DNA from 2 places in the Protofrankia sp. CiP1_Cm_nod3 genome. Region 1 is predicted to be linked to the other one. Evidence: riboswitches for the same ligand, from Rfam matches in the RefSeq annotation. Region 1 holds a riboswitch; the other holds the start of a gene.

Region 1 (8,281 bases):
GTCGTCGGTGACGTCATCGGGCACGGCCTGCCCGCGAGCGCCACCATGGGACGGCTGCGTACCGCCGTGCAGACCCTGGCCGATCTCGACCTCGAGCCCGGCGAACTGCTCGCCCACCTCGACGACCTCGTGCAGCGGCTCGCCAGTGAGGCCGACCCGTCCCGGCGGGACACGGTGGGCGCGACCTGCGTCTACGCGGTGTACGACCCGGTCTCCGGCCGCTGCGCGATCGCCAGCGCCGGGCATCCGCCGCCGGCCGTGGTGACGCCGGAGGGCAAGGTCGACTTCGTCGACGTCACCCCCGGGCCGCCGCTCGGCGTGGGCGGGATGCCCTTCGAGGTCACCGAGATCACGCTGGCGCCCGGCAGCGTCCTCGCCCTGTACACCGACGGCCTGCTCAACCGGTACGACCGCGACGTCACCCAGGGGATGGAGTGGCTCCACGGACACCTGGAGTCACTCTGCGAGAGCGACCGGTCTCTGGACGACATCGGCCAGGCCCTCCTTGGCGACACCTCCTCGGCCCCGCCCGCGGACGACATCGTCGTCCTGCTCGCCCGCACCCGCACCGTGACGGCCGAGGCCGTCGTCGAGTGGGAGTTCCCCGCCGACCCGTCCGTGGTCTCCGAGGTCCGTGGCCTCACGACCCGGCAGCTGGCCGACTGGGACCTGGACACCCTGTCCTTCAGCACGGAACTGGTCATCAGCGAGCTGATCACCAACGCCATCCGGTACGCGCAGGGCCCGATCAGGGTCCGGCTGATCCGCGACGACCTGCTCGTCTGCGAGGTCTCGGACGCCAGCTTCACCCAGCCACGGCTGTGCTATGCCCGCAGCACCGACGAGGGGGGCCGCGGCCTGTTCCTGGTGGCCCAGATGACCCGGCGGTGGGGCAGCCGCTACAGCCGCCTGGGCAAGACCATCTGGACCGAGCAGCCGACACACCCGACGTACAAATAGATACCTGACGTACAAAGAGAGCGCGAACAGGGCGTCCCGGGCGCCGCCCGCCAGGGCCCGGACAGGGCGCCGGGCGGGACGCCCGGGCGCGCCGCCCGCGAACGGTGCGCGCACGCGAACAGGCGGCGGGCCGTGGCGGAGGTACCCGGACCGGCTCTGTCACCGGATCTCGAATCCTCGCCTGGCACCGCCGCCGCAGGTCCCGCTCGCATCCCGTCGCCGTCAGCGACCGGGTGTGTGCCCGGGCCCTGTGCTATCCGGGCAGCAGGCTGGCCGGATCGAAGTTCTCGTCCCAGTAGTGCGGGCGGATGACCGGCACCCCGAGCGCCTCGAAGACGCGGTTGTCCTCCCAGTAGGTCGACTCAAGGATGATCTTTCCCTCGGAGTCGAACTGGTGGAACGTCGAGCCGAGGGTCTCCAGCGTCTTGCCGCTGGTGGGCAGGCCACGGTAGGTCGTGGCCCCCTCGATCCGGACGTTCCAGTGGATGAGGCCGTAGCTGTCGCCGGGCCCGCCGAACCACGCGGTGGGAGTGAAGGTGTAGGTGCCGTTCTCCCCGCTGGCGATCCCGCCGAGCCGCTCCACAAGGGTCTCGCGGTCGGTGACGGTGTCGTCGAGGTGGTCGTCGACCTTGGTCCACTCGAGGGTGAAGTAGTCGGCGTACAGGTCGGCCAGGGCGGCCGTGTCCCCGCCGAGGGCGGCGGCCCACCGCTGGGCGTGCTCCAGGCCGCTGGCCGCCCGGGTGAAGGGGGCGCCGGTGGAGACCTTCACCGTGGTGGGCTTGGTGCCGGTCAGGCTCTTGGTGGGGCTGACGGGCCCGACCGCGCGCAGCACCGCGGACGCGTCCCACCAGGAGGACTCGCGGACGATCAGGCCCTTCTCGTTGTAGATGTGGAAGGTGTGGCCCTGGGTGCCGAACGGCTTGTTCGCGACGTCCAGGCCGAGGAAGACCGCGGCGTGCTCGGGGCTCCACTCCCAGCGGAGCAGGCCCACCCGCTCGTTGCCGATGTAGGAGCGAATCCGGAAGTTGTGGATGCCAATGCCGTTCTCCGGGTCCTTGTTCGCGTACGGGGCGAAAAGGCGATGCAGATCCGGCTTGTTGTTGATGTTGTGCTGGTCGAGCATCACGTCCTCGAAGACGAAGTTCTCGTCGTCGTAGAGCTTGCAGACCGCCTCAGCGCTCTCCCGGAACGCTTTCAGCCATTTGATCCCGAAATTGTAGTGCGCCACGACTTCTCCTTGTCCTTGCGCGAGCCTTCACGAGCCGGAACAAAAACTCGGAACTTCGAAATATCGACCTTCTCGGGAGATACCGGCCCGCTCGGGGAGACGGGCCTTCCCGGGAAATGTTCAGCCCACCCGCGGGGCCGGACGACAACAGCCCACCACGGCGCCCGGCAGTGTCCGGCCGGCGCGTTCCGGGCGGGGCCGGTACGCGCCGGCCGGCCGCCGGAACGAACAGGGGTCCGCCAGCCGGGCCCGTCGCGTCACACCGACGACCACAAACGCCTCGACCACCAGGCCCTCCACGCCGTCCGCCCGCGGTATCCCGCACGTTCGCCCCGTATGGAACAGATCCTCGTTCGCCGAAATCATTCCTTACACAGCTGAGGACGATATTCCGGGGGAACGTGGCCCGCATCACCCTCTGGGATGAACTCCGTCCGGCTGTGGGATGACCCGCCCGCACCGTCCGCCCGCCCCGTCCACCCGCCGGCGGGCGTGTGCGCGGATGCGGACATGATCGACCACTGCCGGAACGGCGGCCGCGCCGGGCGCGCGGCCGAGGTCAGCTCGCGGGCTCGGCCTGTCGGGTGTGCTCGCGGCTGCTGGGGGACCACTTCTCCTCGATGCGCCCGTACTTCCACACCAGCAGCGCGGCCGCCCAGGTCAGGGCGAACAGGGCGACGACGAAGTAGCCGAGGATGTTGAGGTCCAGGCCGCTGACCCAGTCCCAGAAACCGCCGGTGAGGCTTGCCTTCTCGGCGAGGATGCCGAGCAGTTCCACAGTGCCGATGAGGAAGGCGACCGCGACCGACAGCCCGGTGATCATGATGTTGTAGTAGACCTTGCGGACGGGCCTGGAGAACGCCCAGCCGTAGGCGAAGTTCATGAACGACCCGTCGATGGTGTCCAGCAGGCTCATGCCCGCGGCGAACAGGACCGGCAGCACGAGGATGGCGTACCAGGGCAGCCCGGCCCCGGCCGCCCCGGCGGCCAGGAACAACAGCGCGACCTCGGTGGCGGTGTCGAAGCCGAGACCGAACAGGACACCCAGCGGGTACATCTGCCACGGCCTGGTGATCGCCCTGGTGACGCGGCCGAGCAGCCGGTTCATCAGGCCGCGGGAGTTCAGCTGCTCCTCGAGGGCGGCCTCGTCGTAGCGCCCGTGCCGCATGTCCCGGAACACCCCCAGGATCCCCAGCAGCACGCCGAGGTTGATCGCGGCGATGAGGTAGAGGAAGCCGCCGGAGACGGTGGTGCCGATCCAGCCGGTGACGGCGTGCAGGGTGGAGCCGTCGTCCTCGACCTGCCCGGCCAGCGAACGTATCCCGATGCCGAACAGGAACGCCAGCGCGAAGACGATCGTGGAGTGGCCGAGGGAGAAGAAGAACCCGACCGACAGCGGCCGCTGGCCGTCGGTCATCAGCTTGCGGGTGGTGTTGTCGATCGCGGCGATGTGGTCGGCGTCGAAGGCGTGGCGCAGCCCCAGGGTGTAGGCGGTGACCCCGAGGCCGATGCCGAACACCTGGCCGTCGGCGCCGAAGTGGTAGTGCCGCGGAGCGATGATCGCGATCAGGGCGAACCAGCCGGTCACGTGCAGCCCGATGATGACGCCGGCCATGCCGGCCACGCTCGCCCACTCCCGCGGGCCGAGTGCCTGGCGGATGCGGGTGAGCCGCGCCGCGCGCGGGGTGTCGACCTGAGCGGCCATGACGGAATCCTTCCCGGATGGACGGCCCCGGCAGCGCCGACGGGGTGGGTGCGCCTGCGGACGCTAACCATCTCCGCCACTTCCTGCAAGACACTTGCAGGAAGTAATAGATTGCAAACTGTCGCCCTCGCCCGGCCGCTCGCCACCGGCGCGACGCGCGGGAACGAAACCGAACGAAGCGAAGCCGAACGAAGCGGAGCGGGAAGAAGCGGAGCGTAGCGAGAGGCGGCCATGGGAGCGCCGGCACGGCCGCGAGAAGGAGACACACTCGGCGAGCAGGCCGGACCTCATCGCGTATAACAAATTACCACTAATAGTAATTATAGATAAACATATAGTTACATTTTTCGACTGTGGACGGCCTACAGTTACAGCCTTATTACAAGTACTTCACGATGGCGTTCGTGACGACGCCGGTGGACGCCGCGACAGGCATCGTTGTAGACGGCGCTGACGACAAGGAGTAGCGATGCGTGACATCGGGAGCGGCCCCGGGGGATGCCTGCCGGTGGCGATCGAGGTCATGACCGCCTACACCGACTCGGCCGACGACCCCGGCTTCTTCTGGGCCAGCGTCCAGCGGGTCATGGCCGACGGCGCCGAGCGCGCGGACCCCGCGGCGGCCGTGGCCGAACTCGTCCTCGGCCTGTCCACGCTGTGCGGCATCACCCTCGACCACCTGGCCGAACGCGCCGGCCCGGACAGTGGGCCGCGCGACGTGCTCGCCGCGATCCAACGGGCCTACGTCACCGAGCCGCCGCCCTGACCGCCGCCCTGACCGCCGCCCTGACCGGCGGCCTGGCGCACGCGCGTCGCGGCCGGCCGAGCCCATCCGGTGCCACGCCCCGAGAGGCCGCGCCCCAAGAGCCAGGAACGGATCCGCCGTGTTCCGTCCTGTACCTGTCCCATTTCTCACCGTGATGAGAGGACTCCACGCCAGTGGCGACCTACGCACTGCCCGACCTGCCCTACGACTACGCCGCCCTCGAGCCGTCGATCAGCGGCGAGATCCTTCAGCTGCATCACGACAAACACCACGCCGCCTACGTCGCCGGTGCCAACACCACCCTCGACAAGCTCGCCGAGGCCCGCGACAAGGGCGACTTCGCCGCCATCGTCGGCCTGGAGAAGACGCTCGCGTTCAACGTCTCCGGCCACGTCCTGCACTCGCTCTACTGGCAGAACCTCTCCCCCGACGGCGGTGACAAGCCCGACGGCGCCCTCGCCGACGCCGTGGCCAACGACTTCGGCTCGTTCGACGCGTTCAAGGCCCAGCTCACCGCCGCCACCAGCACGATCCAGGGCTCCGGCTGGGGTGTGCTGTCCTACGAGCCCGTCGCCGACCGGCTCCTGATCGAGCAGGTCTACGACCACCAGGGCAACGTCGGCGTCGGCAGCACCCCGCTGCTGGTCTTCGACGCCTGGGAGCACGCCTTCTACCTGCAGTACAAGAACGTCAAGGCCGACTACGTCACCGCCCTGTGGAACATCGTCAACTGGGCCGACGTCGCGGCCCGCCACACCGCGGCCCGGCAGTCCCGCCAGGGCTGACCCGGGTCGTGGCCGGCCGGCTGGTGACCATCGCTGCCGGCCGGCAGCGTCCCGGGCCGCGGGCCACCGCAGGGGCCACCTCGTCGGTACCGCCGGGCGCCTGTCGCCACCGGTACCGGTGAGGCCGCGGAACCCGGGGAGGCCGAGGAGGCGGCCAGGGCCGCGAAAAACGCACCACCGCCAGGCCGCGTCGCTGTACCGCGACGCGGCCTTCGCGCGGTTCTGGTGCGCGCGCACGGTGCCGCTGTCCGGCAGCGCGGTGTCGGCCGTCCTGCTGCCGATACCCGTCTTCCAGATCAGCGGGTCCGTGGCGTGGACGACAATACGTCACCGGCGGACGATGAGCAGACCCCCGAAAAAATGACGTCTCACCTCGGCAGGCTCACCGCGACAGACACTCAGCCCGTCGCCGGCGCCGGCGGGTGCGGTTTCTCCTCGGAGCTGTCCGGGTGCGCGGTGCCGTTGTGCGCGAGAACGGGGGCGGGATGGACGCCGTCCAGCAGGTCGACAGTGCTGTTGTCACTGAGGGTGTAGCAGATGACACGTCCGTCCCGGTGCGGGGAGACCACGGCGTGGTAACGGAGAATGCGTAACGCCTGCGAGACCGCTGTGTCGTTCATGCCCACTCCGGCCGCCGGGCCGGAGACGGAGATCGGGCCGGCATGACGGACCGCGATCATGATCGCGAGGCGCCCCGGGTCCGCGAGTATCGCGAACCGTGCCGCCCAGTGCTGGATGCGGCCCCGGTCCGCCACCGCGCCTGCGGCATCGCAGGCCCGGTCGCCGTCGATCACCTTGGCCGGCCGGGCCGGCGCGATGCGGTGCATGGATCGCATACTCCCATCGACGGCCGCCGCCCACGCCTCACCCCTGCGTGGGGCAGCCCCCGTGGAGCAGCCCCCTGCGCGGCCCTGCCGCATAGTTGGCCATCTGCTCAGATGTCAATCCTTGTAGGTGTCCGGCCCGGATGGGTAGCCTGATCCGGCCGTGGTGTTCGGGAAGCCGGTGGAGTACCGGCGCGGCCCTCGCCACTGTGATCGGGAAGTCTTCGGCCTCGTCCGCGGCGCAGCGGAGGTCACTGGGCGTCACACGCCTGGGAAGGCCGGCCGGAGGCGCGGACCCGTCAGCCAGGAGACCGGCCACGGCACCGGAAAGACCCATTCCACGAGGTGCTGGAGAGGCGGTCGGTGTACGTGGTGCCCGCACGTGCCGTCATGTGTGCTGCCGGAGCTTGTACTACCAGAATCTGTACCGTCAGGATTCCCGGCGGACCGCGGGCGCAGGGTCGATATCGTCGGCGGCGGTCAGATTTTCAGATGACCGTGCTGCTCCCCGGCCCCTTCCTCACCGACAGCCAGCAGATACGCGCCGTCCCCGACTTCAGTCGGCTGGCCGCCTGGGAGCACCTGCGCGCCACCTCCCTCGGGCTCCCGCCCGACCCGCTCGACCGCACCGGCGCCGGTTTCCGGCATGACTGACCGGCCCACCTTCTTCTCCCACGCCTGTCCGCCGCCTCACGCAAGGCCCATGAGCACCCGGGCATGATTCGGATCATCCTTGTCGGATCATCCTTGTCGACGGTGCGCCGGGAAGCCGAGGCCTCCCATCAGCCCATAGTTATCACGGAGAGTGTTTCCATAGGTGGAAAGAGTTATTTAGTTGACGAAACGTGATTCATTTAGGTTATCCTAACTTAATAGTTAAGCCTTCCTGAAGGAGGATGCGTGTCCCGGCGAACAGCCCTTCTCGCGCTGCCCGTCTCCCTGCCGCTCGGCCTCACCGCCTGCTCCGACGACTCGACGACCGGCGCCACGACGACATCCCCGGGACACCCGGCCAGCACCTCGACCGCCTCCACCGCGGCGCCGGAGGGCGTGGTCGAGGCCACCGAAAGCTGGTATGAGGGCAACGACGGGCAACAGGTGCTCCGCAGGCCCGCCGCCGGCGAGACACACCACATCGAGATCATCCCCATCGAGGCGGCCACCGGCCGGATCGTGCCGAACGCACCGGTCACACTCGCGGTCGTCGACGACAAGGGCACGGCCGTGGACGAGAAGACGCTCAACTTCTGCTACGCCGAGTGCTTCCACCACACGGACAACTTCACAATCCCGCGGGACGGCAGCTACACGCTGCGCGCGACAGTCGGGATACCGACCTTCTTCCAGCACGGTGAGGAAGGTCATACGCCAGCGTTGGCCAGCGGCGCGACTGCCACCTTCACCGACGTCACGCTCAAGCACTGATCATGACCGATGGTGGAGGGACAGCTCCCGATCAGCTCATTTCCCTGGCCGCGGACACGCGACCCGTCCCGGCTCTGATCATCACCCAGGCCTCCCCACCCAACGGCGGAGTTCTGCCACGGTGGGCCCGTTTCCTCGCGGCCGGGATGATCCTCATCATCGGGTGGGCGGCGGCCGTCTGGACCGCCACCCACGTCACCGCCGACCCGGTCCTGCACACCGCCGCCCTGTTCGTCCATCTCGCCTCACTCGTGGCAGGGTTCGGCGCGGTCCTCGCCATCGACTTCTTCGCGCTGTTGTGGCTGTCCGGCCGGCGCAGCTTCCCGGACATCATCCGGGTGGCGGACGGCCTGCATCTGCTGATCTGGGCCGGGCTGGCGGGGCTCGTGCTCAGCGGTGTCCTGCTGCATCCCGACCTGTCCACGCCGATAACACGGGTGAAGATCGGGCTGGTGCTCCTCATCGCGCTCAACGGCCTGCATATCCAGGCGGTCCAGCACCGTCTGGAACGGTCCGCCACCGTTGCGTCCCGGATGCTCCTGGCCCGATCGGTGATCAGTAACCTGCTGTCCCAGGCCGGATGGTGGG
Region 2 (3,939 bases), on a different contig from region 1:
GCGATCCGGGCGACCTCAGCGCGCAACGACGACCCGGAGCACGCCTCCCGGCCGTTCGACGCCACCCGGGACGGGTTCGTGATGGGGGAAGGCGCCGCCGTGCTCGTCCTGGAGGAGTGGGAGCACGCCCGCCGCCGCGGCGCCCACGTCTACTGCGAGGTCACCGGCTACGCGTCCCGCTCCAACGCCTACCACATGACCGGGCTGCGACCGGACGGTGTGGAGATGGCCGAAGCGATCACCAGCGCGCTCCGGCAGGCCCGCACCCCGGCCACGGCGGTCAGCTACGTCAACGCCCACGGGTCGGGCACCAAGCAGAACGACCGGCACGAGACGGCCGCCTTCAAACGCTCCCTGGGATCGCACGCCTACCAGGTACCGGTCAGCTCGATCAAGTCCATGGTCGGCCACTCGCTCGGGGCCATCGGCGCGATCGAATGCGCCGCCTGCGCGCTGGCCATCGAGCACTCCGTGGTGCCGCCGACGGCCAACTGGGAGAACCGCGACCCCGACTGTGACCTGGACTACGTGCCCAAGACCGCCCGTGACCAGCGGATCGACGTGGCGCTGTCGGTCGGCAGCGGTTTCGGCGGCTTCCAGTCCGCGATCCTGCTCGAGCGCGCGACGGTGACCCGGTGAGCGCCCCGGGCCAGTCCGCGGTGATCACCGGTATCGGCGTCGTGGCACCGAGCGGCATCGGGGCCGAGGCGCACTGGTCGTCCACGCTGCGCGGCGAGGTCAAGGTCGCCCCGGTCACCCGCTTCGCCACCCCCACGCCCGCCGCCGTCCTGGCCGGTACCGCGGCGCCCGCCGCCGTCCTGGCCGGTGAGGTGGACGGCTTCCAGCCCGAGGATCATCTCGACCCCCGGCTGATCGTGCAGACCGACCGGTGGAGCTGGCTGGCCCTGACCGCCGCCGGCCTCGCCCTCGATGACGCCGGCTACCGGCCGTCCGATCACGATCCGTACGACACCGCGGCCATCCTGGCCAGCGGCTCCGGCGGCAACGAGTTCGGGCAGCGGGAAATCGGGCGGCTGTGGAGCCAGGGCCGCCGGGCGGTGGGGGCCTACCAGTCCATCGCCTGGTTCTACGCGGCCAGCACCGGGCAGATCTCGATCCTCCACGGGCTGAAAGGCCCCTCAGGAGTGATCGTCTCCGGTGAGGCCGGCGGCCTGGACTGCCTCGGCGAGGCCCGCCGGGCCATCCGGCGGGGGACCCGCGCCGTGGTGGCGGGCGCCACCGAGGCCGCGGTCGCACCGTATGCGATGACCTGCTACGCCACGAGCGGGATGCTGACCGCGGGCACCCGTCCCGAGGAGGGCTACCGGCCCTTCTCCCGGCATGCCGACGGGTACGCGCCGGGCGAGGGCGGCGCCCTGTTCGTGGTGGAGGACGCCGCGGCGGCGCACGAGCGCGGCCACCGCGGCTACGGACGGATCGCCGGCTACGCGGCCACCCACGACGCCCACCACGACCGGCGCCCGGCACCCGGGCCGGACCCCCTCGTGCAGGCGATGCGACGCGCGCTCGACGACGCCGGCCTGACCCCCGGCAACGTCGACGTCGTCTTCGCCGACGGCATGGGAACACGTGAGCACGACCTGCTGGAGGCACGCGCCCTGGGCGAGGTCTTCGGTGACCGCCTCGCCCACCTGCCGGTGACGGCCCCGCACAGCCTGGTCGGGCGCCTGTGCGCCGGGACGCCGGCGCTCAACGTGGCGACCGCGCTCCTGGCGATGCGGGACGGCGTGGTCCCTCCGGTGGGCAACCTGACCGATCCGGACCCGGCATACGGGCTGCACCTGATCACGGGAGAACCACGCGGAATGCCGACGAACGTCATCATGATCAACGCCCGCGGCTACGGAGGGTTCAACAGCTGCCTCATCCTCACCTCGACTCCGTGATCGACACCGCCGTGACCGACGTCGCGGGGGAGGCGACATCGCGACCGCGGTCAACCGGCCGCGGCGGTTCAGCTCCGACGGCCTCCCATCCCGCGGCCATCCCGTCCGACATGCGCGGCACGGGTGCCCGCGTGCTCCTGAAGCGAGTGCGGGCAGGGTGAAGGGGTCCGCGTGGTGGCGGGTTGTGCCATGCTGGGTGGGCGACGGCAGTGGAGGAAGCCGGTGGGAATCCGGCGCGGTCCCGCCACCGTAACCGGGGAGCGAACCCTCACCGTGTGTCACGGACGTGTAGGCGTCCGGAAGGCCGAGGGGGAGCGGTGATCCGGGAGCCGGGATACTTCGGCCGTCCGCACCGTTACCGAGGGCGAGGAAACCCGAGGGAGGACCGCGGCATGCCCGTTCACGCCCGTCAGCCGGTGCCCGGCGCACGGTCGGGAGCACGATGACGGCCTACCCGCTGTCCGCGGTGGTGGGTATGGACGACCTGCGGCTCGCTCTCGTCCTCAACGCCGTGTCACCGGCTATCGGCGGGGTACTCGTCCGGGGGGAGAAGGGCACCGCCAAGTCGACGGCGGTACGGGGGCTCACCGCCCTGCTCCCGCCCCTGGCGGTGGTGGCCGGCTGCCGGTTCGCCTGCGACCCGGCCGCCGGTGACGCCGACTGCCCGGACGGCCCGCATCCACCCGAGGCTCCCGCCGTGACCCGGGCGGCGCGGATGGTGGAGCTGCCGGTCGGCGCCTCGGAGGACCGGGTGACCGGGGCGATCGACCTCGACCGGGCGCTCACCGAAGGCGTCACGGCGCTGCGCCCCGGGCTGCTGGCCGCCGCCCACCGCGGCCTGCTCTACGTCGACGAGGTCAACCTCCTGCACGATCATCTTGTCGACCTGCTGCTGGACGCGGCCGCGCTCGGCGTCGCCCACGTCGAACGCGACGGGGTGTCGGTCCGCCACGCCGCCCGGTTCCTGCTGGTCGGGACGATGAACCCGGAGGAGGGTGAGCTGCGCCCGCAGCTGCTGGACCGGTTCGGGCTGACCGTCGAGGTCGCCGCCAGCCGGGACCCGCGGGTGCGGGCCGAAGTGGTGCGCCGCCGGCTGGCCTACGATGCCGGCCCGCGGGCCTTCGCCGCCGCCTGGGCGGAGCAGGACGCCGCCCTCGCCGCCCGGATCGCCGCCGCCCGCGACCGGCTGCCCGCCGTGGAGCTCTCCGAGACGGCGTTGCGCCAGGTCACCGCGGTCTGCGCCGCCTTCGACGTGGACGGGATGCGCGCGGACGTGGTCACCGCCCGCACCGCGATCGCGCTGGCCGCCTGGGAGGGCCGCGAGCGCGTCACCGCCGACGACATCCGCCGCGCCGCCCGCCTGGCCCTGCCACACCGGCGCCGCCGGGGCCCGTTCGACGCCCCCGGCCTGGACGAGGACACCCTCGCCGACGCTCTGGAACAGGCCCTGGAACAGACCGGGGAGCCACCCACGGACGACCCTGACGGACCGCCACCGGCCGGCGGCGGGGGCGGCGGAGGCAGTGGCGGCGGTGGCGGCGGTGGATCCGCCGGCGGCCACGGCAACGGCGGTGCCGCTACCGACAGTGACGAGAATACCGGTGCCGGGCCGCCGTTCACGTCGGCCGGCGACCTGCCGGCCCCGCGCCCGGCGGAATCGGAGCCCCTGCACCGGGCGGAAACGCAACAGACGGAGACGGACGCGGAACCGTGGCCCGCCGGCGGGCCGGCCACCGCGTCCGAGCACAGCCGGTACGAGCAGCCCGACCCGTCGCGCGGACGGGCGGACGCCGCTGGCAGCGCACACCCCGCCGGCCCGCCCGGCCCGGTGTTCCGCCCCCGCCGCCTGGAGATCCCCGATGTCGGTACCGGTCTCGGCGCCGCCGGGCGGCGCTCCCGGGCCCGTACCCGCCACGGCGCGGTGGTCACCGCCTCGCCGGAGGCCCCTGGCCTGCACCTGCCGGCGACCCTGCGGGCCGCCGCGCCCTGGCAGCAGGCCCGCGGACGCCACGGGCCGGGGCTGCTGCTGCGG

The links. Region 1 has a riboswitch for cobalamin ahead of AC5LUJ_RS18915 (DUF7676 family protein). Riboswitches for the same ligand answer to the same signal wherever they lie in the genome.
Region 2: it holds a riboswitch for cobalamin, as region 1 does, so the genes downstream of both, AC5LUJ_RS03740 (VWA domain-containing protein) here and AC5LUJ_RS18915 (DUF7676 family protein) in region 1, are expected to answer to the same signal.

What each region holds. Positions count from the first base shown of each region.
Region 1 covers NZ_CEVIVD010000122.1:1,166-9,446, forward strand. The annotation lists gene AC5LUJ_RS18885 (ATP-binding SpoIIE family protein phosphatase) at 1-960, shown strand, start outside; gene AC5LUJ_RS18890 (nuclear transport factor 2 family protein) at 1,214-2,188, opposite strand; gene nicT (Nickel transporter NicT) at 2,748-3,893, opposite strand; gene AC5LUJ_RS18900 (hypothetical protein) at 4,363-4,659, shown strand; gene AC5LUJ_RS18905 (superoxide dismutase) at 4,833-5,444, shown strand; gene AC5LUJ_RS18910 (ArsR/SmtB family transcription factor) at 5,843-6,280, opposite strand; cobalamin riboswitch at 6,416-6,602, shown strand; gene AC5LUJ_RS18915 (DUF7676 family protein) at 6,761-6,922, shown strand; gene AC5LUJ_RS18920 (hypothetical protein) at 7,169-7,693, shown strand; gene AC5LUJ_RS18925 (hypothetical protein) at 7,696-8,281, shown strand, end outside.
Region 2 covers NZ_CEVIVD010000009.1:6,270-10,208, reverse strand. The annotation lists gene AC5LUJ_RS03750 (beta-ketoacyl-[acyl-carrier-protein] synthase family protein) at 1-639, shown strand, start outside; gene AC5LUJ_RS03745 (beta-ketoacyl synthase N-terminal-like domain-containing protein) at 636-1,907, shown strand; cobalamin riboswitch at 2,121-2,246, shown strand; gene AC5LUJ_RS03740 (VWA domain-containing protein) at 2,350-3,939, shown strand, end outside.